4 regions of the Salinicoccus siamensis genome follow, and region 2 is predicted to be linked to each of the others. Evidence: riboswitches for the same ligand, from Rfam matches in the RefSeq annotation. Region 2 holds a riboswitch; each other region holds the start of a gene.
What was found. Region 2 has a riboswitch for thiamine pyrophosphate ahead of ACZ5LF_RS07315 (ECF transporter S component). Riboswitches for the same ligand answer to the same signal wherever they lie in the genome.
Positions count from the first base shown of each region.

Region 1: it holds a riboswitch for thiamine pyrophosphate, as region 2 does, so the genes downstream of both, ACZ5LF_RS06390 (3-oxoacyl-ACP reductase) here and ACZ5LF_RS07315 (ECF transporter S component) in region 2, are expected to answer to the same signal.
Region 3: it holds a riboswitch for thiamine pyrophosphate, as region 2 does, so the genes downstream of both, tenA (thiaminase II) here and ACZ5LF_RS07315 (ECF transporter S component) in region 2, are expected to answer to the same signal.
Region 4: it holds a riboswitch for thiamine pyrophosphate, as region 2 does, so the genes downstream of both, ACZ5LF_RS08395 (YkoF family thiamine/hydroxymethylpyrimidine-binding protein) here and ACZ5LF_RS07315 (ECF transporter S component) in region 2, are expected to answer to the same signal.

Region 1 is NZ_AP043765.1:1,222,552-1,227,806, reverse strand. It holds gene ACZ5LF_RS06395 (NtaA/DmoA family FMN-dependent monooxygenase) at 1-471, opposite strand, end outside; gene ACZ5LF_RS06390 (3-oxoacyl-ACP reductase) at 484-1,233, opposite strand; TPP riboswitch at 1,337-1,439, opposite strand; gene ACZ5LF_RS06385 (IS30 family transposase) at 1,776-2,735, opposite strand; gene ACZ5LF_RS06380 (ISL3 family transposase) at 2,951-4,141, opposite strand; gene ACZ5LF_RS06375 (DUF1648 domain-containing protein) at 4,277-4,747, shown strand; gene ACZ5LF_RS06370 (thiol-disulfide oxidoreductase DCC family protein) at 5,001-5,255, shown strand, end outside.
Region 2 is NZ_AP043765.1:1,406,857-1,412,111, forward strand. It holds gene ACZ5LF_RS07300 (YlbF/YmcA family competence regulator) at 1-353, opposite strand, end outside; gene ACZ5LF_RS07305 (energy-coupling factor transporter transmembrane component T family protein) at 477-1,268, opposite strand; gene ACZ5LF_RS07310 (ABC transporter ATP-binding protein) at 1,261-2,661, opposite strand; gene ACZ5LF_RS07315 (ECF transporter S component) at 2,662-3,240, opposite strand; TPP riboswitch at 3,311-3,401, opposite strand; gene ACZ5LF_RS07320 (ABC transporter ATP-binding protein) at 3,450-5,255, opposite strand, start outside.
Region 3 is NZ_AP043765.1:25,045-30,299, forward strand. It holds gene ACZ5LF_RS00110 (metal ABC transporter ATP-binding protein) at 1-25, shown strand, start outside; gene ACZ5LF_RS00115 (metal ABC transporter permease) at 22-867, shown strand; gene ACZ5LF_RS00120 (metal ABC transporter solute-binding protein, Zn/Mn family) at 905-1,852, shown strand; TPP riboswitch at 2,017-2,116, shown strand; gene tenA (thiaminase II) at 2,189-2,872, shown strand; gene thiD (bifunctional hydroxymethylpyrimidine kinase/phosphomethylpyrimidine kinase) at 2,865-3,659, shown strand; gene thiM (hydroxyethylthiazole kinase) at 3,663-4,448, shown strand; gene thiE (thiamine phosphate synthase) at 4,448-5,065, shown strand; gene ACZ5LF_RS00145 (branched-chain amino acid transport system II carrier protein) at 5,106-5,255, opposite strand, start outside.
Region 4 is NZ_AP043765.1:1,628,230-1,633,484, reverse strand. It holds partial or broken gene ACZ5LF_RS08405 (DUF7916 family protein) at 1-591, opposite strand, end outside; gene ACZ5LF_RS08400 (VOC family protein) at 783-1,214, shown strand; gene ACZ5LF_RS08395 (YkoF family thiamine/hydroxymethylpyrimidine-binding protein) at 1,252-1,830, opposite strand; TPP riboswitch at 1,893-1,991, opposite strand; gene ACZ5LF_RS08390 (SDR family oxidoreductase) at 2,145-2,582, shown strand; gene ACZ5LF_RS08385 (SDR family oxidoreductase) at 2,579-2,746, shown strand; gene ACZ5LF_RS08380 (protein adenylyltransferase SelO) at 2,926-4,377, shown strand; gene ACZ5LF_RS08375 (pyridoxamine 5'-phosphate oxidase family protein) at 4,418-4,996, opposite strand; gene ACZ5LF_RS08370 (glutathione peroxidase) at 5,059-5,255, opposite strand, start outside.

The sequences.
Region 1 (5,255 bases), 180 kb from region 2:
AGCAAATTCATCTGCTTTCTTATAGCGCACTGCTCTTTCCGGTAATTCTGGCATACTGTGATTTTGTGCTTCGTAATCGGACATTGATGTCACAAGGTTCCACCCCACACGTCCTTTTGTTATGTGTTGCAGTGTGAGTAACTGCCTTGCTGAAGTAAACGGGTTATTAAATGTTCCCGAAATAGTTGAAACAAGTCCAACGTTAGCTGTGACATTACTCATGGCAGTTAATACAACTATTGGATCAAAATAACTCGTTGGTAATTCGGTAGCACTATGCGCAGGGAAGGCTTGTGCATCTGCAAAAAATACCGCATCGAATTTTCCACGTTCAGCAATCTTCGCCAAATTTTCATAGTATCCAATTGTCGTAAATTCATCTATGCTCGAATTTGCTGCTATCCATGCTGCCTGATGATGCCCTACACCATACAATAAAACCCCTATATTTAACTTTTTTGGATTAACCATAATATATCCCACCTAGTTCATAGTAAGGCCACCATCCACCGTGATGTTCTGCCCTGTAATGCCATCTGCTGATTCGGAACAAAGATAAACCACCATATTCGCAACATCTTGGGGGGATGTTACTTTCCTTAATGGTGTGGATTGTGCGATTAATTCAAATACTTCGGGTGTTGTGACTGCACTTGCATCTGTTGTCTTCAGTAATCCGCCCGAAACGATATTTGCTCGGATGCCGTACTGACCAAGCTCTGCTGCAACATTTCTGGTGAATCCGATTAAAGCAGCTTTTGCTGTTGTATATTCGTGATATGGTACCACAGGGTTTTGATATAGATTTGTGCCGATGCTAATGATTGAACCCTCTTTTCGTTCTAGAAACTGAGGGATGACACTTTGCGATACGTTGAACGCGGCTTTTAGCGTGCCGTCTAATTGTTGTTCATAATCTTTGTAAGTTAAATCTTTAAATGCTTTTTGAGTAGTTGGTTCAAACTTGAAGTTTACGAGTGCATTGTTTACCACAACATCAATCTGCCCAAAATGTTCAGTCCCTTTTTTAACTAACTGTTCAACTGCTTCCCGATTTGTAACGTCTGCCTGAATAGAAATTGCTTGAGATCCGATTTGCTTTTGCAACGCTTCTGCTTCTGCTTTACTACGATTGTAGTTAATGATGACGTTAAAGCCTTTTTCACTCAATGTTTTTACGATGCAACTCCCAAGACCTCTGCCACTTCCTGTTACTAAAACTGTCCTTGCCAAGTGAATACCTCCTCTATTTTAGAATAAAAAATACGCAACCTTCATAGGAAGGTTACGTATCGAAAGCGAATTATACATATCTATAAAGGCATAGATATTTAGCTGTATCGAAGTAACACTTTCCTACGCTAGTTTTAACTAGATCAGGTTCGAAGGGTTTGAGGTAATCCTCATCTCAGTTTATCAAAACGCCCCTAGTGCGGATTTATTCTATTTAATATCATTGTAGTACTTCTAAGAGATACGTCAAGTAAATAGTGAATATTTTGCAATTTATTGAACAAGCTGAACAGGACTTCTCATCCACTTGAGTCAAAAAGATTTCTAAGAAGATTCGGCAGTGTATTGAACGTGTTTCTACTATTATATGGATCGCTCATTGATAAAAATGGCCACTGTAAATGTTATTTTTCATTTATTTGTTTGTCAAAATAAGCTGGACAGTTCTTTTCACCCATTTAACTTAAAATTAGGGACTCAGTTGGAAAGGAATGTTAACAATAAATGTCTAAACATAAAGGAAGATAAACTAACTTCATTTGTCAAAATAAGCTAGACAGCCTGCCTACATCCATGTAACTCATAAATGCTTCCAGCGGTGTCTGGTAGTTCAAAGACTTTCTGGGTATGTGGTTTCTCTTGGAGGCTACTGAAGCAACCATCCTCTGATCCACTGTGTTGAAATCCATATGCTTGGGCAGGCCGTCTTTCCGAAGCAGTCCATTGGAATGTTCATTCAATCCTCTTTGGGAAGGCGTGCCCGGGTCGGCAAAGTAAATATCAATATCATTTCGGTTGCTCATTGACTGCCAATTTGAGAATTCCTTACCACAGTCGAAAGGAATGGATTTGAACACATTTCTGGGGATCTGATGGAACCATGCGTTGAGGACTGTTTCAATATCCTTTGCAGTCCGACCCTCGGGCTTGAGGGTAATGATCACTTTCGACAGCCGTTCTACAAGTGTCACAACGGCACTTTTATGATGGATGCCGACAATGGTATCGCCTTCCAGATGTCCAAATTCTTCTTTGAATGCTGGGTAGTCCGTCTTTCTGTCAGAGAGTTTCCGTCTGAAAGCCTGTCGCCCACGGCGTTCCTTATGGCCGTTGGGTTTTCGCTTTCCTTTCATCGGCAAGGTGGAAACATCAAAGTCTTTGCGCTTGAACATGCGGTACAATGTGCGGCTGGAGCAGTTGATCGGCTGTTCACGGCGACCGACAATCACATCCGGCGTCCATCCTTGCGCGACCTTTTCTGCCACATATGCGCGTTGATCATTCGACAGCACCGTCTGTTTTCGACCGCAACGCTGCTTGTTTGCCTTGTAGCGCTTATAGAAATCCAATGCGGTGTGACCGTCTTTCAGGAAAGTGACCACATTGTGGACGGTCTGACGTGCTCGGCCAATCTGTTCTGAAATCTTTGATACAGAGGCATTCTGATGGAAATAAGATTCTATAATTACAAGTTCATCCGTGCTAAGATGGGTGTAGGTCATTCGTGATCACTCCTATGATTTCTTTGGTCGGAAATACATTTTGAGTGTATCACGAGTGGCTTTCTTTATGTGTCTAGCTTAATTTTACAATCGGCGTAATGAAATATAAAATTATTGAAAACTGCAATAGGTATAAATTTATTTCTAAAAATAAAACGGTTCTCCCCAGTGAAGTGTGTTGATTTCTTCCTCTAACGTAGGATCTCTTTTTATTTCTAAGCTGGGGGACGACACTCCATACGGATCCGGAGATCGAAATGATACATATTCGGGCATCCGTAACTGCGTCGTTTCAGCGTTTTGATCAGGTTATTGGTACCTTCCAGTCGTGCGTTTGTCAGTCCGTAGGTGAAGTGGTTCAGAATCTCCTGTTTCCACTTCAAGACGGTTTTGACTATAGACTTTGTGGCGTTCGCTCCTTCAAAAAGGTAGTGGCTGCACCAGTCTTCAAGGGCTTTTTGCGCTTTCTTGTAGCTTTTGGCACAATATATGTCCCGGAACTTCTGAAGCGCAACCCACTGCTTTTTCAACTCAGGATTTTCTCCGAGCCAAGTGCGTAACGTCTCTTTTTCTTCTAACTTCAGGTGTTTGGGATGGGCCATCAAAAGCCTGCGCTGATGCCTGATGTTCTTGTGGCTGGTCCCGTTGTTTCCTTCCAGCTTCCTCGCACGATCCAGAGCCTGCGTGAACAACTGGATGACGTGGAACTTGTCGACAACGATGGCTGTCTCCGGCCATATCTCGTGGACGGTCTGCGCCATGCCGGGAGCCAGGTCCGTAACGATGACTTCAGGTGCCTGCAACGGATACCGGCGCAGCCCTTCCTGGATACGCTCCCGGCTCTTTCCCGGGTGCGTCTGCCACACGTGGCCCGTGTGTGCATCCTGAAGAGCGACACTGTAGGTGTGGCCCCGTTTATGGGCGAATTCATCCATGCAGAGCGCTGGCGGTGCTTCGTAATCAGCCGGCCGTGCCAATGTTTCTTCGGCATAGGTGTAAAACCAGGAAGCCACGGTCGATGGTGGCACGGCCATCTCTCTGGCTACCGCCTCGAAGGACTGACCGATGCATTTTCTCGCAATCATCTGTTTGAAATGCGTCGTCACGTTCCCACGCACGGGAACCTCCGGCCATTCGACCGTCCAGGTGATGCCACAGTCTTCACAACGCTGGCGGTGGACCGGGACACGAATATAGATGGTTTCCCGGGTAGAAACCCAGGCGTGACGCAGGAAGCGATTCTTGTTTCTGGCATGATTGATACTTTCCTGGAAGCATAACGGACAGAGATGGTTCTGTGGCTTCGGCTCGACGCCGAGAACCCAGCCATCTTTCACACGTTCTCCTTCATTATTCAATATAAAGGTTGGTAGGTGCAGGATATCTGTAGTAAACTGTTTATACAAGCAGAACTTCCTCTCTATCAATGTTTTGGGTTGGTACTTTAAACATTAGAGGAAGATTCTGCTTTTTTCAATGTCAAGCACACATGATTAGGGAGAGCCTAATATATTTAAATAAAAAAGGAAGATATTATGTTAATGAAAGTAAAATCATTTAAAAGTGTATTTTATATTATTTCTTCGATCATTTTAGTCTATCATTTGGTTAATTTGTTTTTATTTTGGCCAAACATGCCAGATCGTATTGCCATTCATTTCACTATGGGTGAACCAGATAATTGGGGGTCGAAATATTTTGTGCTAATTATGCCAACTATAGGACTTTTAATGTGGTGGTTAATTGGCTTATTAACTAAACACCCAGAAAAACTCAACTACATTAATTTGACGGAAAAAAACCGAGAGAAACAATATAATATGTCGGAAAAAATAATGACTTTAATCCAAAACTTAGTGTTAATTGCTTCTATATTAGCTAATGAATCATTAATAAGACATGCAGTAGGCATTGAGAATAATGTATTTAATTTCTTACCTTTGTTTTTGACAGGGATTATGGTGCTGGCTGTTTTTTACAATTTAATTTGGGCAGCCAGATTAAAAGAGTAAATTATCATAAAAAGTATTTTCTTTGATAACTCCTTTTGTCTTATAACTTAAAAATAATAAACATTGCATATGTAGGCATATTTTACTAGTCGTAATCTATGAACTAATTTATTAAAATCACTCCTTTTTTATTAATATAAGTTTATAATACCAAAGGAAATTTCAGTAAACAACAAAAATTACCAAATGTTAAAAGTTTAGTAATTTAAAGAAAAAAACGTTAAAATAAAAATAATAAGATGAGGGGGACCTTATGAAAAGAGTATTATTATTTGATAGTGAATGTATATTTTGCAATAAAACTGTGCATTTTATATTAGAAAAAGATGATAAGAAGGAATTCGATTTTATAGCATTAAATAGTCAAGAAGGAAAAAGCTTATTGTCTTCTTTTAATGTTTCGCCAAATGTTGACAGTTTCTTTTTAATTTCAGATGAAAGAATCTATGATAGATCTACAGCTGCATTAAAAGTTGCGGGGACTTTGAAAGGTGTCACTAAGTTGTTA
Region 2 (5,255 bases):
GAGGTGATGATATCGTTTGTTACAGTCTGGCTGATTGCGTGGGATACCATCTGAAGGAGTTCATTCACTTGTCCTTGGGATTCCTTGAACTGGTCGACAATCGGCATTTCATCGAGCTCGGCTTCGATCTTCTTGATCTTCTCCTCAGTCATCTGATAGGCCCGTTCCTTACCGTAGTTCTGGAAATTGACCGCCTGCTTCTGGAGACTCTTCAAACTGGCCATCTTTTCGCGCACTTCTTTATTTTCATGGATTTTGGCTTCGGCTTTTTTGAAAAACTCCACCTGATCGGTTTGAGCGATCATCTTCCCAAGATCTTTCGCTTCATTTACAATATCGTCCTTCGTATACATTCGACTGCCACCTTTTCTTATTTTGCATCCGGCTTTCATTTATAGCAGATGATATTTTACGGATTATTAAAATCTCCTATCAGTATATATCTTTTATCGCTATATTTCAAAGCGATTCTTTCATTATCTTGCATCGGATGTACCAAAAGGCGTTATCCACTGCCCTGAATAGTAGGATGCAATGAGACCTACAGCAATGAGCGCTATAAAACAGACGTCATATCCGGAAAATCTTGTCTGACGATAGTAGGTCCTAGCCCCATCATCGAATCCTTTCGATTCCATCGCCACCGCAAGACGGTGGGCCCGTCTGATGCTCTGACTGAGCAATATCACCACCGTACTCGTGAACCCCCTGAGCCCTCCGATATGTTTTCGGCTGACCAATGAACGACGCACCTTGCGTGCCCTCCTCAAGGTGATGAACTCATTGACTATAACAGGCAACATACGAATCGCGGCCATAAATGAATAGGCGTATTTCGGCTTTACTTTCCCCTGCTGCATCATACTGTAGAATACATCGGTCAACCTTGTGGTAAAAATGATGAGTGAGCCGAAGAATGACAGCGTCAGGCCACGCATCGTAATATGAAGTCCCCTCACTACACTTTCCTCAGTGATATGCACGAGACCAAATTCAAATAGGGTCGTGTCACCTTCGCCATATAAAATCATATATGCGCTGGACACAAGCCCTGTTAAAACGGTGACGGCAATCAGCAATGCTTGATACTTGAGTTCAATTCCACTCATGACCAAAAATAATAAAAGCATCCAAAGTAACAGATGGAATAGATGGTTCGGATCATGTATCAATACTACCGCTATAAATAGACAGATTGCCGCCACTATTTTAGTGAGCGGATTGGTCCTATCTATAAATGTGGAATAGCGTTTTATGGATTCAAACACCGCCACCCACCTCTTCCAACATACCATTATGGATTTTCAGGCGCCGCGACGGATAGCGTTCTTTTATTTCCTTGTCGTGGGTGATCATGATGATCGTCGTACCGTCTTCGACCAGCTCATGAATCAATTCGAGCAGTTTGAATGTGTGGCGCGCGTCCAAGCCGAAGGTCGGTTCGTCCAAAAAGATGATCTGCGGGATGCCGCCAAGTGCGGTTGCGACACTTAACCGCCTCTTTTGTCCTGTTGATATTTCAAGCGGATGCAGTCTTTTGATATGGGAGAGACCCATCCGTGAGAGCACCTGCCCCGTCTTCTTCTTAGCTGCCGCTTCATCATGATGCATTTCCAGATTGATGAATACTTCATCAAAGACACTGTTGGTGATGAATTGAAGTTCGGGGTTCTGAAAAACCGGATAGAGTGCCCCTTGGAATTGTTTGGTCTTTCGTATTGGGTGGTCTTCGAATATGACTTCTCCTCGTGTCTGCATCAGCTTCATAACTGCCATCATGAAACTTGATTTTCCACTTCCATTCTCCCCTTCCAGTGTAATCCATTGCCCTTTAGGAATATGCAGCTCATCCACACTGAGCAGCTCGTTTCCTACTCTACTTATCGAAAGATCATTAATCTGGAGAAGCGGGACGCCATTATCTATGCTTTTGGTGAATCGTGGGGCATTCTGCCATGAATGTGGATGCCACACTCCCAGAGCATCCAAGGCTTCCCTATTGTCACTTAACATCTCACCTGGTGTAGCGGAAGCGACGATACAGCCTTCATCATTCAACAAAATAATCCGATCCACCCTAAACCACACGTGTTCCACCCGGTGTTCGACAATTACTACGGTACGCTCTTCCCACACTTCCTGAATCGTTTCCCATAAAGAACAGGCAGTGTTTTCATCCAACATGCTTGTCGGCTCGTCGAGAAAGAAAGTATCGGCTTTCTGCAGCAATGCAGAAGCAATCGCCAGTTTTTGCTTCATGCCTCCCGATAAGCTGCTGATTTGGGTCTCAAGAGGCTTTTTCAGCCCCACTGCTTCTAATGTTGACAAGGCATTCGAAGTCATATCGTCAACATGCACTTGATTGTTCTCCATGATGAAAGCAAGTTCTTCACCGATTGTAGGCATGGTGAACTGGGAATCGGGATCTTGAAAGACCACAGCCCCCCCATCAGGCAGATCCATATGGTCCGCTTCCAGCAGTGCATCAATGACGCGTGGCATGAGGCCACTCAATATATTCAATAAAGTGCTTTTTCCGGAACCACTTGGTCCTACTATCAGAACTTTTTCACCTTTTTCTATCTGCAGATTCATGTCCGTAAACAATGGCTCATGGGCACCTTGAAACTGCAGTGCCATATTCACCACTTCCATCCCCATCTATGCCTCCCTTTCTGTTTCCTTATACTGACCGAGCAGTTTAAGGACACCCGTCTCAAGCAATGCTCTATAGAGGATATGCGCAAGCCACCCTGCGACCACTGCCCCACTCAAAATCCTGAAGCCAGCCATCAGAATCAGGTTCCATATCTCGAGATGGGCAAGGTAACCATAGTACCAATCCAAAGGCAGTGTAGAGAGCGCCGCTGCTGTTCCCGCTGATACAGCAACCATCAACGCTGTACTTTTATATCGTACAATGGCAAAAACAAGTTCACAGGCTAACCCTTGGATAAGTCCATAGATGATAAGCATGACATCGAACTGCAGCAGGACTATCGTTTCAGCAGAGGCTGCTGCAAATTCCGCAATCAATGCAACTCCCGGCTTCCTGATTATCAGATATACGATGACCGGCGCGATGAACCACATGCCATAGACCAATTCATTTAGATGGATGCCGAGAGGTTTCAAAGCTGTGTAAAAAGCCCCCCAAACCGAGTAGATGACTGCAAATACCAGGGAAACGACGACGGTCACCAAAACGTCCGTCAATGTTAAGCCTCTTCTTTTCTTCATTTTAATACCCTCCTGAAATCATTAGAGAATAAAAAAGCACACCACTAGTGTAGTGGTGTGCATATTAATGTTATGTAATATGCCACTTCCCTACGCTAGTATGATCTAGATCAGGTGATAAGGGTAATTCTCAGTCCAAAAGGACACCCCTAGTGGTGTGCTGTTATTCAATTAACTCCATGATAGCGCATTCTCAATCCTTTGTAAAATCACTTGTTGTCCGCAATCATCTGATGATATCTGCCACCCGCTTCAAGCAGTTCTTCTTCACTGCCGCTTTCAACGAGTTCACCGAGATCCATGACGAATATACGATCCACCGCTTTGATGGTATTCAACCTGTGCGCGATGATGATGCTTGTACGGTCTTTCATCAGCCGCTCAAGCGCTTCTTGGATCTTCAGCTCCGTTACGGTGTCTATGCTGCTTGTCGCCTCGTCAAGAAGCAGTATCGCCGGATCTGTTATCAGGGCCCTCGCTATGGAAATGAGCTGTTTCTGCCCTTGGGAGATGAAGCCCTCATCGGCCTCGAGCACAGTATCATAGCCATTTTCAAGCTCTATGATGAACTCATGGGCATTAGCCAGTTTTGCAGCTTCAATGACTTCATCATCTGTCGCGTCCAATTTACCATATCGTATATTTTCGCGTATCGTCGCTTCGAACAGATATGGATCCTGCAGCACAAAAGCCGTCTGTGAACGCACTACTGTACGTTTATAATCCAATATGTTCCGATTATCGATTCGGATCTCACCCTCATCCGTCTCGTAGAAACGGGCGAGCAGCTGCATGACTGTAGTCTTGCCTGCCCCAGTCGCGCCGATGAGGGCGACCGATTCGCCGGCATCGATCTTGAAGCTTAGATGATTGATCGTCGGCTTCTGCTGATCGGCATCAAAAGAGAAGGAAACGTCGTCAAATTCTATTTCTCCGCGAATCGTCACATCCTCAATATGACCTGCATCTGTTTCAGTCTCCGAATCGATGATTCCAAAAACCCGCTCTGCGCCGGCAAGAGCCGACAGCACCTGGTTGAACTGGTTCGAAAGGTCAGCCAGGGGCCGTGTGAATTGGCGGGCATATTCAGCGAAGACGACAATCGTCCCGATGGTCACAAGCCCGTCTGTATAGAACACGAGCAGGCCGCCGGCCCCGGCAACAATTGTGAAGCTGACATTGTTCAGCATATTCATGATCTTCGGGATCAGACCTGCAAACAAAAAGGCCCAAAAAGTGATCTCCCTCAGGTTCGCCGCCTTCTCGCTGAAGTTGCGGATGGCCGTTTCTTCCTGCGAAAAGACTTTAACGATTTCCTGGCCGGATACCATTTCTTCGATATAGCCGTTCATTTCACCCGTCGCCTTCTGCCTCTTTTTATAGAGCGGTCCCGTCCGCTTGGTGATGAATGCCACCGCCACGATCAATACCGGTATGATGGTGACGGTCAACAGCGTCAGCAGCGGACTGAGGTAAAGCATCACGCTGATTGTACCGATCAGGGTCACGACGCTTGTCGTAAATTGGATGAATGAAGTGTTCAATGTCTGCGAAATGGTTTCGATGTCATTCGTCATCCGGCTCATCAGCTCGCCATGCTGCCTCTTGTCATAAAACTTTACAGGAAGCTTCTGCATGTGCGAAAACAACCGCGAACGTAGCTTGAATATCGTCCTCTGCGATAAACCCACCATAAAGAAAGCTGCTGTGTACTGAATGGAGGAGAGCAGGATATAGACGACCAGGAGGAAAAGTAGTATGCGGCCGAGCCCATCAAATTCACGTGGTACGAAATAATTGTCCACGATATAGCCGACCAGGAACGGACCGGTTATGCTGAGCAGACTGGTCAGGGTCACCAGGAAGATGATCGAATAGAGCAGCTTCCGCTCCTCGGAAATGAATTTCCAGAGTCTTTTCAAGGTGCCTGAAATATCGTTGGCACGGCGCTGATCATCCTTATCCTTCCTTTTTTTGATGTCTTCCTTGGTCAGGACAGGCTCGTGTCCAAAGGG
Region 3 (5,255 bases), 800 kb from region 2:
GAACATGGGAGGTAAATTATCATGAGTTTTTTGAATGACCTATTGTTCTATGATTACCTCCAGAAAGCATTGATCACTTCAATAATGGTCGGCATCATATCTGGTGTAATTGGCAGTTTTATCGTACTGCGCGGCATGTCGCTGATGGGAGATGCCATTTCCCATGCAGTACTGCCTGGCATCGCCATTTCCTACATGTTGGGCATTTCTTATTTCTATGGGGCTGTAGTAGCAGGAGTGATTGCTGCAGTGGGGATAGGTGGCATCAGCCAAAACAGCAGGATCAAAACAGATGCTTCGATCGGAATAGTGTTCTCAACTGCTTTGGCCCTAGGGATCATACTGATTACAAAAGCGCAGAGTGCAACAGATCTGACGCAGATACTGTTCGGTAACGTCCTGCACGTCAGGACTTCTGATATGTGGATCACTGCAGGGGTCAGCCTTCTGGTCATTATCATCATCGTGGTCTTTTATAAAGAACTGCTCATTGCAACATTCGATGAGACGATGGCACGGGTTTATGGATTGAATACCCGCTTCATCCATTATGGTCTGATGGTACTATTGACACTTGTTGCAGTGGCGTCCCTGCAGACAGTCGGAGTGATACTTGTAGTCTCACTACTGATTACACCAGCTTCGACCGCCTATCTGCTGACGAACCGCCTATCCATCATGATTGTGCTATCTTCAATTTTTGGAGCCAGCGCTGCAGTGGTCGGCATCTATTACAGCTATATGCATGATCTGCCTTCCGGCCCGGTCATAGCCATCGCTTCAGCCATCCTCTTTGTATTGGTGCTGATCTTTTCTCCAAAACAAGGTGTGTTGTGGCCAAAGCTTCGCAAGATGAAAAAATCATAATTGATGATCCATTATAAATTTTTAGGAGAGATTAAACATGAAGAATAAGATTACTTATCTGATCGGCCTGTTGATGGTCGTACTAGTGTTGAATGCTTGTTCAAATGAAAGCAGTGCCGCGAGTGAAGCGAATGAGGATGAAAAATTGAAAGTGGTCACATCCTTTACGATTCTAGAAGATCTCGCCCGTGAGATTGGAGGCGAGGATGTCGACATCCATAACCTCGTACCGACCGGCACGGATCCCCATGAATATGAACCACTTCCTAAAGACATGAAAAAAGCCACTGACGCAGATATTCTTTTCTATAACGGCTTGAACCTTGAAGGTGGTGGAAATGGTTGGTTCTTTAAAATGATCGATTCCGTCAATCAAGACCCAGACGATGTCTACTCCCTATCAGACCGCATCGAACCAATGTACATCACTGATGAAGAGACCCAAGCAGAAGAAATCAACCCGCATGCTTTCATCAGTCCTAAAGTAGGGATAAAGATGGCAGAGGATATGCGTGACGCTTTCATTGAAAAAGACCCGGAAAGAAAAGAAAACTATGAGAAGCGGGCTGACGAATATCTTAAACGATTGAAAGATGTAGAAAGGGATTACCAGCAGAAGATAGATGACATTCCGAAAGAAGACCGGGTACTTGTTACAAGTGAACGCGCCTTCCAATATCTTGCCAGTGATTACGGTTTGAAGGAAGGGTATATATGGGCGATTGATACTGAAGATACAGGCTCACCCAACCAGATAAATTCACTTGTTTCATTCATTGAAGAAAATGATGTGCCTGTACTGTTCATCGAATCGAACGTCGATCCGCGTCCGATGGAGACCGTCTCCGATCAGACGGGCGTTCCTTTTTCCGAGAAACCGATCTATTCAGATGAAATCGGAAAACCAGGTGAAGAAGTGGACACCTACATCAAGTATCTGAATTACAACATCAATCTGATTCATGATGAATTAAGTGCCGAGTAAAAGACATGGCCGCACGGCCATGTCTTTTTTATGGCTGATGGACCCAGATGATTTCCTTATTGAATTTCCCGGGAAATTGTCGGCACACCTCGGCAGTCTGGTGGCTCAAGCTCCTATTTGACTTTAAGGGACGAGTCGGCTAACATGGGAATCAATTGAATACGCAACACCACTAGGGGTGCTTTTTAGCTGAGACGGTCACAGACCGATCCCTTTGACTTGATCTGGATAATGCCAGCGTAAGGAATGTGGGATGGTCGGACATATCCTGTCTTCATACTAAACCCATTTCCTACGCTGGAAATGGGTTTTTATCATTCTAATAGGAGGATTATGATGTTAAGTACACAACTGAAGCAGGATGCAGAGCAGTTTATTGACGAAATTTACGGGGATGATTTCATCCAAGGGCTCATAAATGAAGATATTTCTCACGCTTCACTCATCCACTATCTCCAGGCAGATGCATTATATCTTGAGGAATTTGCAAATATTTATGCCATGCTGATCTCGAAGACCACTTCCAAGGAAATGATGGAATATCTTCTCGAAGAGATGCGCTTCATACTTGGGGGAGAGGTCGAGGCACATGAAATTCTGGCAAGAGCTGTAGGGAGGCCATATGCAGAAATCATAGAGGATGGAGAATGGTATCCTTCTGCCGATCATTATATTAAACATATGTACTATAACGCCTATGCTAAGGAAAATATCGCATTCACACTAAGTGCCATGGCACCGTGCCCCTACATCTATCAAAAGTTGGCGGAAAAGGCGATGGCGCAAAACGTATTCCAAGAAAACCACCAATACCGGGGATGGTTCGAATTCTACAGTGGTAACATCGATGAGACGGCTGATGTGATGTTCAAAGCCATCGACAAAGAAGCGGGGAAAATGAATGATTATGAAATAGGCCTGCTGCGCAAAAATTTCAGGGAGAGTGCGGAGCATGAGAGGCGTTTCTTCAATATGGCGATGACAAGAGAACACTGGGCGGAGGTGGATATGAATGTCTAGAATGCCCATTGCATTGACGGTTGCAGGGACCGATCCGACTGGCGGCGCTGGTGTTTTGGCTGATATCAAAACCTTCCATTCACGGCAGGTTTTCGGAATGGCCGCAATCACCGCCCTGACCGCACAAAATACCATCGGCGTCCAAGATGTCCATAATATCCCGGGACAGTTTCTACAGGAACAATTGGACAGCATCTTTTCCGACGAAGTGCCAGACGCCATGAAAAGCGGCATGATTGCCAACGAAGAGATGATGACAGTCATAAAAGAGTGTGTTGAACACCACCAAGTCCCCTATATCATCGATCCGGTCATGATTGCCACAAGCGGTGATCCACTCATAGATGAAGATGCTGCTGAATTCCTCAGAACACAGCTTTTACCCCTTGCTTTGACCGTTACACCAAACATACATGAAGCAGAGAAGATCAGTGGCCAACAAATCAGCAGTGAGGGGGATATTAAGAAAGCTGCCGATATCTTCCTGAATGACATCGGGGTGCAGAGCGTTGTAATAACAGGCGGACATCTGGATTCAGGTCCTACAGACTATTTATTTACTGCAGACAATGCAATAGAACTCAGTGAAACGCGTATCGATACAACTAACACACATGGCACAGGATGCACATTTTCAGCAGTGATGACAGCAGAGTTGGCCAAGGGGAAATCGATCGAAGAAAGTTTCCGTACCGCTAAGCGCTATATCACTTCGGCAATCAGATATAACCCAAATATCGGAAAAGGTAATGGACCAGTCAGCCATTTCAGCTATAAAGGAGAGTAATTGATGGATAATATAAATAGACTCAGAGAGATGAACCCGCTTGTTGTCTGCATCACAAATGATGTCGTCAAAAACTTCACAGCTAATGGGCTACTTGCGATAGGCGCTTCGCCACTTGTAGGCGGGGAAGTCGCAGAAGCTTCAGATCTGATGAAATCTGCTTCTGCACTCCTCGTCAACATTGGTACTGCAGACCAATCCAAACTACAGGTCATGGATGAGATGATGAAGGAAGCAAACAGGAATAACGTGCCGATTGTATTTGACCCAGTTGGATTTGGTGCTTCACGCTTCAGGGTGGAGATTACAGAGCAGCTTTTATCACGCCACGAAGTGTCACTCATTAAGGGAAATGCTGGGGAAATGCATGCGCTGTCAGGGGCTGAAAGCAATATGAAGGGGGTCGACTCGAAAGAAGAGACTCCTGTCGAAGAAATTGCAGGCAAGGCCTATGATCGGTACAGGACCCCTGTACTTGTTACAGGCGCGCAAGACGCCCTCATGACTGGGAACGGAGTTTCGATAATGGATAGCGGCCATCCCCTGCAGGGAAGAGTGACGGGATCCGGCTGCCTCCTTGGTGCAATCATCTGTGCATTCCTTGGCACTTCAGACCGGTTCGATGATCAATCCGTCATTGATGCAGTCAGCTATTATAATCTATGCGCTGAAAAGGCGGCTTCGGCCCAGGAACATCCAACCCCAGGCACTTTTGCCACAAAGCTGATCGATGAGCTGTATTTGAATGATGACAACTTGCTCAAAGAACGGAAAGTGGTGGCCAGATGATGAATAAAAACGCACTTGAACTATATTTTATCTGTGGAAGTTCCAATACGGATGAGAACCTCCTCACTGTGGTTGAGAAAGCTTTGGACGCTGGTGTCACAATGTTCCAGCTCAGGGAAAAGGGGAGCAGAGCCTTGGAAGGCGCGGAACTGATGGAGGCAGCTTCTAAAATCAAAGAATTATGCAATAGCTATGAAGTTCCCTTCATCATTGATGATGATTACACATTGGCTGAAGAAATCGGAGCCGATGGGGTACACATTGGCCAGGATGATATCGAGCCCCAAAATCTCCCTCCCTATTTTGACGATAAGATCATCGGCCTATCTGTAGGTAACGCAGAAGAATTGGCATCAAGCAACCTTGAAAAAGTCAGTTATATAGGCACCGGCCCTGTCTATGCAACACTTTCAAAAGCGGATGCCGGCAAGGCCATTAAGCCGAAAGGACTGGCTGACATGAGACGCCTGATCGGCGATATGCCGATGGTGGCGATAGGCGGCATCACCCCGGACAATTACATGGCCTGTCTGGAAAATGGAGCCGATGGTATATGCATAATCTCTGCCATTGCAAACGCACCGGACATAAATGCTGCCGTAAATCGGTTCTTATGATGTTTAAAAATAATAGCTGAAGGTCCGTGCGGACCTTCAGCTATTTGATATCATCGTTGAACTGTATTGCAGGATTCCGTCTATTCCCACTGGCCGCCCTGCGTCTATATCGATCCACGCCATAGCCCGCCGCTCCTGCAACAAAGGCCGGAAGCATCCAGCCAAGACCTTGTTCGAAGAACGGCGTTTG
Region 4 (5,255 bases), 220 kb from region 2:
TGAAGGTGTTGAGGGCTTCATTGGTGATGATCGTACTGCCTGTTTCATTGGCGACACCAGCGCCATGCATTTTGCCGGCGATGATCAGTGTATCTTCGCCGAATATCTCCCGGGCACGCGCTATGGCGAGGGCAATTTCATCATTTGAGACGCCCGTTTTTGGATTGCCGGTAAGGCAGATGAAATCAAAATCGAGCGTCTGGGCAGCCGTTAATGCTTCCTTGGAGGCGATGCGTCCGCGATTGATGGTGTCGAGCGCTTCAATCTCTTCGGCATCGAGGTCGACCGGTTCAAGGTTGAGTCCGATCGGCCGTCCTGTAAGCTGTTTGATTTCCTGCATGACCTCTGTGCGGACAGATGGGACCAGTCCTTCTACTGTTGGATCGAAGACATCCAGCAGGTTGAACAGCAGCATATCCGCTCCGAATGAAGCGGCCAGTTCTGCATTGGTGATGTCCGGGTAGAGTGGGGCACGGTGGCCATCGTCTCTGCGAGCATCACCCGGCCTTCACTTGCCTGGATGGATTGTTTCAGATCCCGGCCGGACATGCCTTTGAAATCAGATGCATTACAGTCCAGTAATCGTTTCATAATGGATCGTCTCCCTTCTTTGCCCTCATTCTATATAAAAATGACGCCGCTGACCAGTTTGAAGCGGATGGCGGAGAGGGTGGACCGAAAATATATTTCGAATCATATTCTCCGGATGTCAAATACATATGATATATTTAAAGTGTAAAAATACATCTTATATACTAGCTTATCTGAAAAGGGGGATGGCCATGGACAGAATCAATCTGATTACACTTAGCGTCAAAGATATTTCAGTTTCAGTCGACTTCTATAGGAAACTCGGATTGGAGTCGATCATAATGGGTGATGAGGACGAGATGGAAATCATCTTTTTCAGGATGAAGGGATCGAAACTGGCGTTGTACCCGCTCGACACACTTGCGACAGAGACCGGAGCGGATGCGATGGACATGACACATGGCTTCAACGGCATCACCTTGGCATTTAATGCGAAGTCTGAAGCGGAGGTCGATCACATACTGGAGCGGGCCAAAAAATCAGGGGGCATCGTCACCAGGGAAGCGAGTCCAACCTCATGGGGCGGCTACAGCGGATACTTCAAAGATCCGGACGGCTACTACTGGGAAGTCGCCTATGGTGCTGACTGGGAGTTTGATGATGACGATATGCTGATCATATAGAAATACGGCCCGCCTCTTTGAGGTGGGCCGTAGTCAATCAGCGGTTGGAAGGGCTGTTTGATGAGAGGGTGAAGGTCATGGCGGTATGTCCTGCCGCTTCCTGTACTTTCAAAAACGCGGATTCCAAGGCATTGAAGATGTCACGGACGTCCCCATCCAGTCGTGTGGCACCATGACCGGCGCTCACCTTTACACCTTCATCCGCTGCTGTATTGATGCGGGATTGGATAATCTCCATGTAGTCCCCAGTACCCAGCGGATAGAGCGCGAATTTGCATCGGGCCTGTTGCGCCACATCTCTACGCGGCGCTGTCGAACCGGCCGGTGTTTTGGAATCGTCCTCCTCTTGAGCCCCGGGGCACCCGGCTGAAAATGTGCCGCTCATCGCCACGTGCCTACCGGTCTGTGCGGCGTTTAAGTAGATCAACTCCACGACAGCAAAAACGTCGGATATCGGGCCGTGCACCCAGGATGACACGTCATCCGTCTCCATCATGACTTCAGCAGTTTCGGTCTTCTCCAAAGCCGATAGGATGACATCCACGAAGTCATCGCTCATCACACTCAAATTGAATTGACAGCCTACAGGCTGTCTTGAACCGTATGCGTTTCCCATAATGCCATACCTCCTGAATATTGATATAAAAAGACTGCAGTCCGATGGGAATGCAGCATGAAGGTATATCAGCTGCACTTCCCCACGCTGGTGTTATCCAGATCGGGTCGTAGGGGTCCGGTGATCCGTCTCAGCTTCATATAGCGCCCCCAGTGCATCGGTATGCAGTTTCACCCTCATCATACATGTGATCGGCCATCGACTACAACTGACAGCTTCAGATGATTAAAAATAAATGGCGCTTAAAAGTTTGAAAATTGAAACAAATGGGTATCTGTATCGTGAACGGATACGGTCATTAAAAGAGATGCGCTTTGGGACTTAAGGACAAAGTAGCACAAACGTTCCTGGGAAAAGGAGTCAAAGTCGCAATTGCAGATGATGATGGAAACGCAAGTAGGAAAGCAGAAGGAAATTTGGCAGGCCATGGTGACGTCGCATTTCAATGGATCGACGTATCAGTGGAAGAGGATTTTAAAAAAGGCGTTGCTCCCGCCGTGGAAAAGTTTGGACATCTGAATATTATGTTCAACCATGCCGGAATCGGTCTCCGGGGCGAGACGCACAAGCTTTTCTACGAGGACGCTCAGAGAGTAATCAAAGCCAATCGAGACAGCGTATTCTACAAACTTTCATACACTCCTCCCAGGAGTGCAATAAACTTAATGACGAAATCCGTTGGATTACAGTATGCCAAGAATAACCCACGCGCTAGTGCAGTACTCCAGGCTATGTCGATGCCAGTATGGTGAATAAGGACGCATTAGGAGAGTTTTATGATGCTCTCGTCGACAAGCACCCGATCGGCAGGTTCGGCAAGCCTGAAGAGATTGCACACGCAGTGGTATTCCTGGCGGAGAAAGGGTTTACGACTGGCACGACCCTCCTTGTAGATGGCGGCTATACCGCCCAGTAGTTTTGCAGGGGCAAGGCATCAGACATATGGTCTGGTGCCTTTTTTGGTTGGTTATTTTGTAAAGATTATGACTATAGAAGTCAACTGTCAGCACAAAAGGCATGTTCCCATCGTTATTAATGTTGTATGAACTCTGATAAAATGGATAGACAGAATACCACGTAAAAGGGGCGAATATTATGACTGAGAGCGGATGGCAATTGAAGCACACTTATACAGAACTCCCGGAAGTCTTTTATAGAGAAACACAACCGGAGCGCGCGGCGTTTCCAGAGATGGTCCTATTCAACTGGAAATTGGCTGGTGAATTGGGTCTCGATGCGGCAAACCTTCAGATGGAAGCACCTGATGTCTTCTCCGGAAATGCACTGCCAAAAGGCAGTAGACCGATTGCCCAGGCTTACGCAGGGCATCAGTTCGGCAGTTTTACGATGCTCGGGGACGGCCGTGCAGTACTGCTCGGTGAGCAATTGGCGCCGTCAGGCAAACGGATGGACATCCAGCTGAAAGGCTCCGGGCGTACACCATTCTCCCGTATGGGGGACGGGCGCGCGCCACTTCGGCCGATGCTTCGGGAATATATGATCAGTGAAGCGATGCATGGGCTTGGCATACCGTCGACCCGTGCCATGGCACTCATTACGACAGGAGAAGCCGTGAGCCGGGGCAAGATGCTCCCGGGTGCGGTATTGACCCGTGTGGCATCGAGCCACATCCGTGTCGGCACATTTGAGTATGCAGCCCGCGCCGAGGGGGACGGTAATGTGCGGCTGCTTGCGGATTACGCAATCCGCCGCCATTACCCAGAACTTGCAGCGAAGCCGGACAAGTACCGAGAATTTCTGGATGCCGTCATAGAACGTCAAGCTGACTTGATCAGCAAATGGCAGCATGTGGGCTTCATCCACGGCGTGATGAACACCGACAACATGACGATCAGCGGGGAGACCATCGATTACGGCCCGTGTGCCTTCATGGATGTCTACCACCCGGAAACATGCTTCAGTTCGATAGATGCACAAAAGCGCTACAGCTACCAGAACCAGCCGGGAATCGGGCAGTGGAACATCGCACGGTTTGCAGAGACGCTGCTGCCACTGCTCCATGAGGATAAGGAAGAGGCGGTGAAGATCGCCCAGCAATCGCTCAGCCATTTCGGCCAGCTGTATAATGAAAAATGGCAGAAGGGCATGCGCGATAAACTCGGCCTCGATGGCAGCGGAAGCCAGGATGACGCGCTTGGCATGGAACTGCTCGATCTCATGAGCCATCACCAGGCTGATTTTACGAAAACGTTCCGCACGCTGTCACTTGATGGGTGGAATGATGATGCGCTTATGGCCAGTGAACGCTTCAAAGATTGGCGCAGGAGATGGCAGGAGAGGCTTGAGGCACAAGGCTTGGTGGTCGAATCGGCATATGAACAGATGCGGCAAGTCAACCCGGCAGTCATCCCGCGCAATCATCTTGTGGAGGAGGCGTTGAACCTTGCGGTCGAGCAGGGGGACTACAGCAAAGCCACAAAACTGATAGAGGTGTTTGCGACGCCGTTCGATGACGGGCATGACAAGGAATATAAAGAGCCACCGGAAGATGATGAAAAAATCACGATGACATTCTGCGGTACGTGAATTCAAAAGGCATCCCTTCTGTGAGGATGCCTTTTTTCTTCTACTTATCATTTTTTCTTCTGGCGTTGAAGAAGTCGCCGCTTTTCTTTTGGTCCAAGGGGCCTGAACGCTTCTCCAAGTGTGGTATATGCTTGGAACAGTGGATATAGGCTTCGTCGACCCGGATGACTACAAAGCGTTCGGCACGCCCGTCCGCTTCTTCCATGATGTTGGAGAGTGTTTTCGCATCACAGTAACCGTGGATCTGATCACTCTCGATTATGTCGGCTCGGCCATTGACGTGCAGACCGATATGATGGGTGAAGAAGTCGATGAACAGTAAGCTGATATGGGGATTCTCATAAATGTTCCCAAGACTTGCCATAACACCATTCCCGCGGTACTCCGGGTACATTAAAGTCGTCTCATCGAGTACACGGACGAATCCTCTGTCGCCGGCGCGGAATGAATTGTCGCAGTTGCCGCCTGCATCGGCAGTGGCGATGAACATCATCTCCTGGGCGGCTATGAAATGCTGCATTTCTTCATTCACATGGTCGAGCATCTGGTTGTCATAAAAAGCGAGGGCACGCCTGGTGGTGCCGTACATATCCTGAAGGATGTGTTCGCCGTGAGACATCTGTATCTTCCTTTCATGCATATAAATAGCGGGCGCGGTTCCAGACCTGAGCCCACTATATGTTATAGCACATTTTCGATATCTTTTTTCATTTTAAGGGGTGAGGTCGTGGGTGCAACCCGTGAGACGACATTGCCTTCCCGGTCTACCAGGAATTTTGTGAAATTCCATTTGATCTTATCGCCCATCATACCTTTTGACTCTTCTTTAAGATGTTTGAAGAGGGGATGGGCCGCATCGCCATTGACATCGATGATTT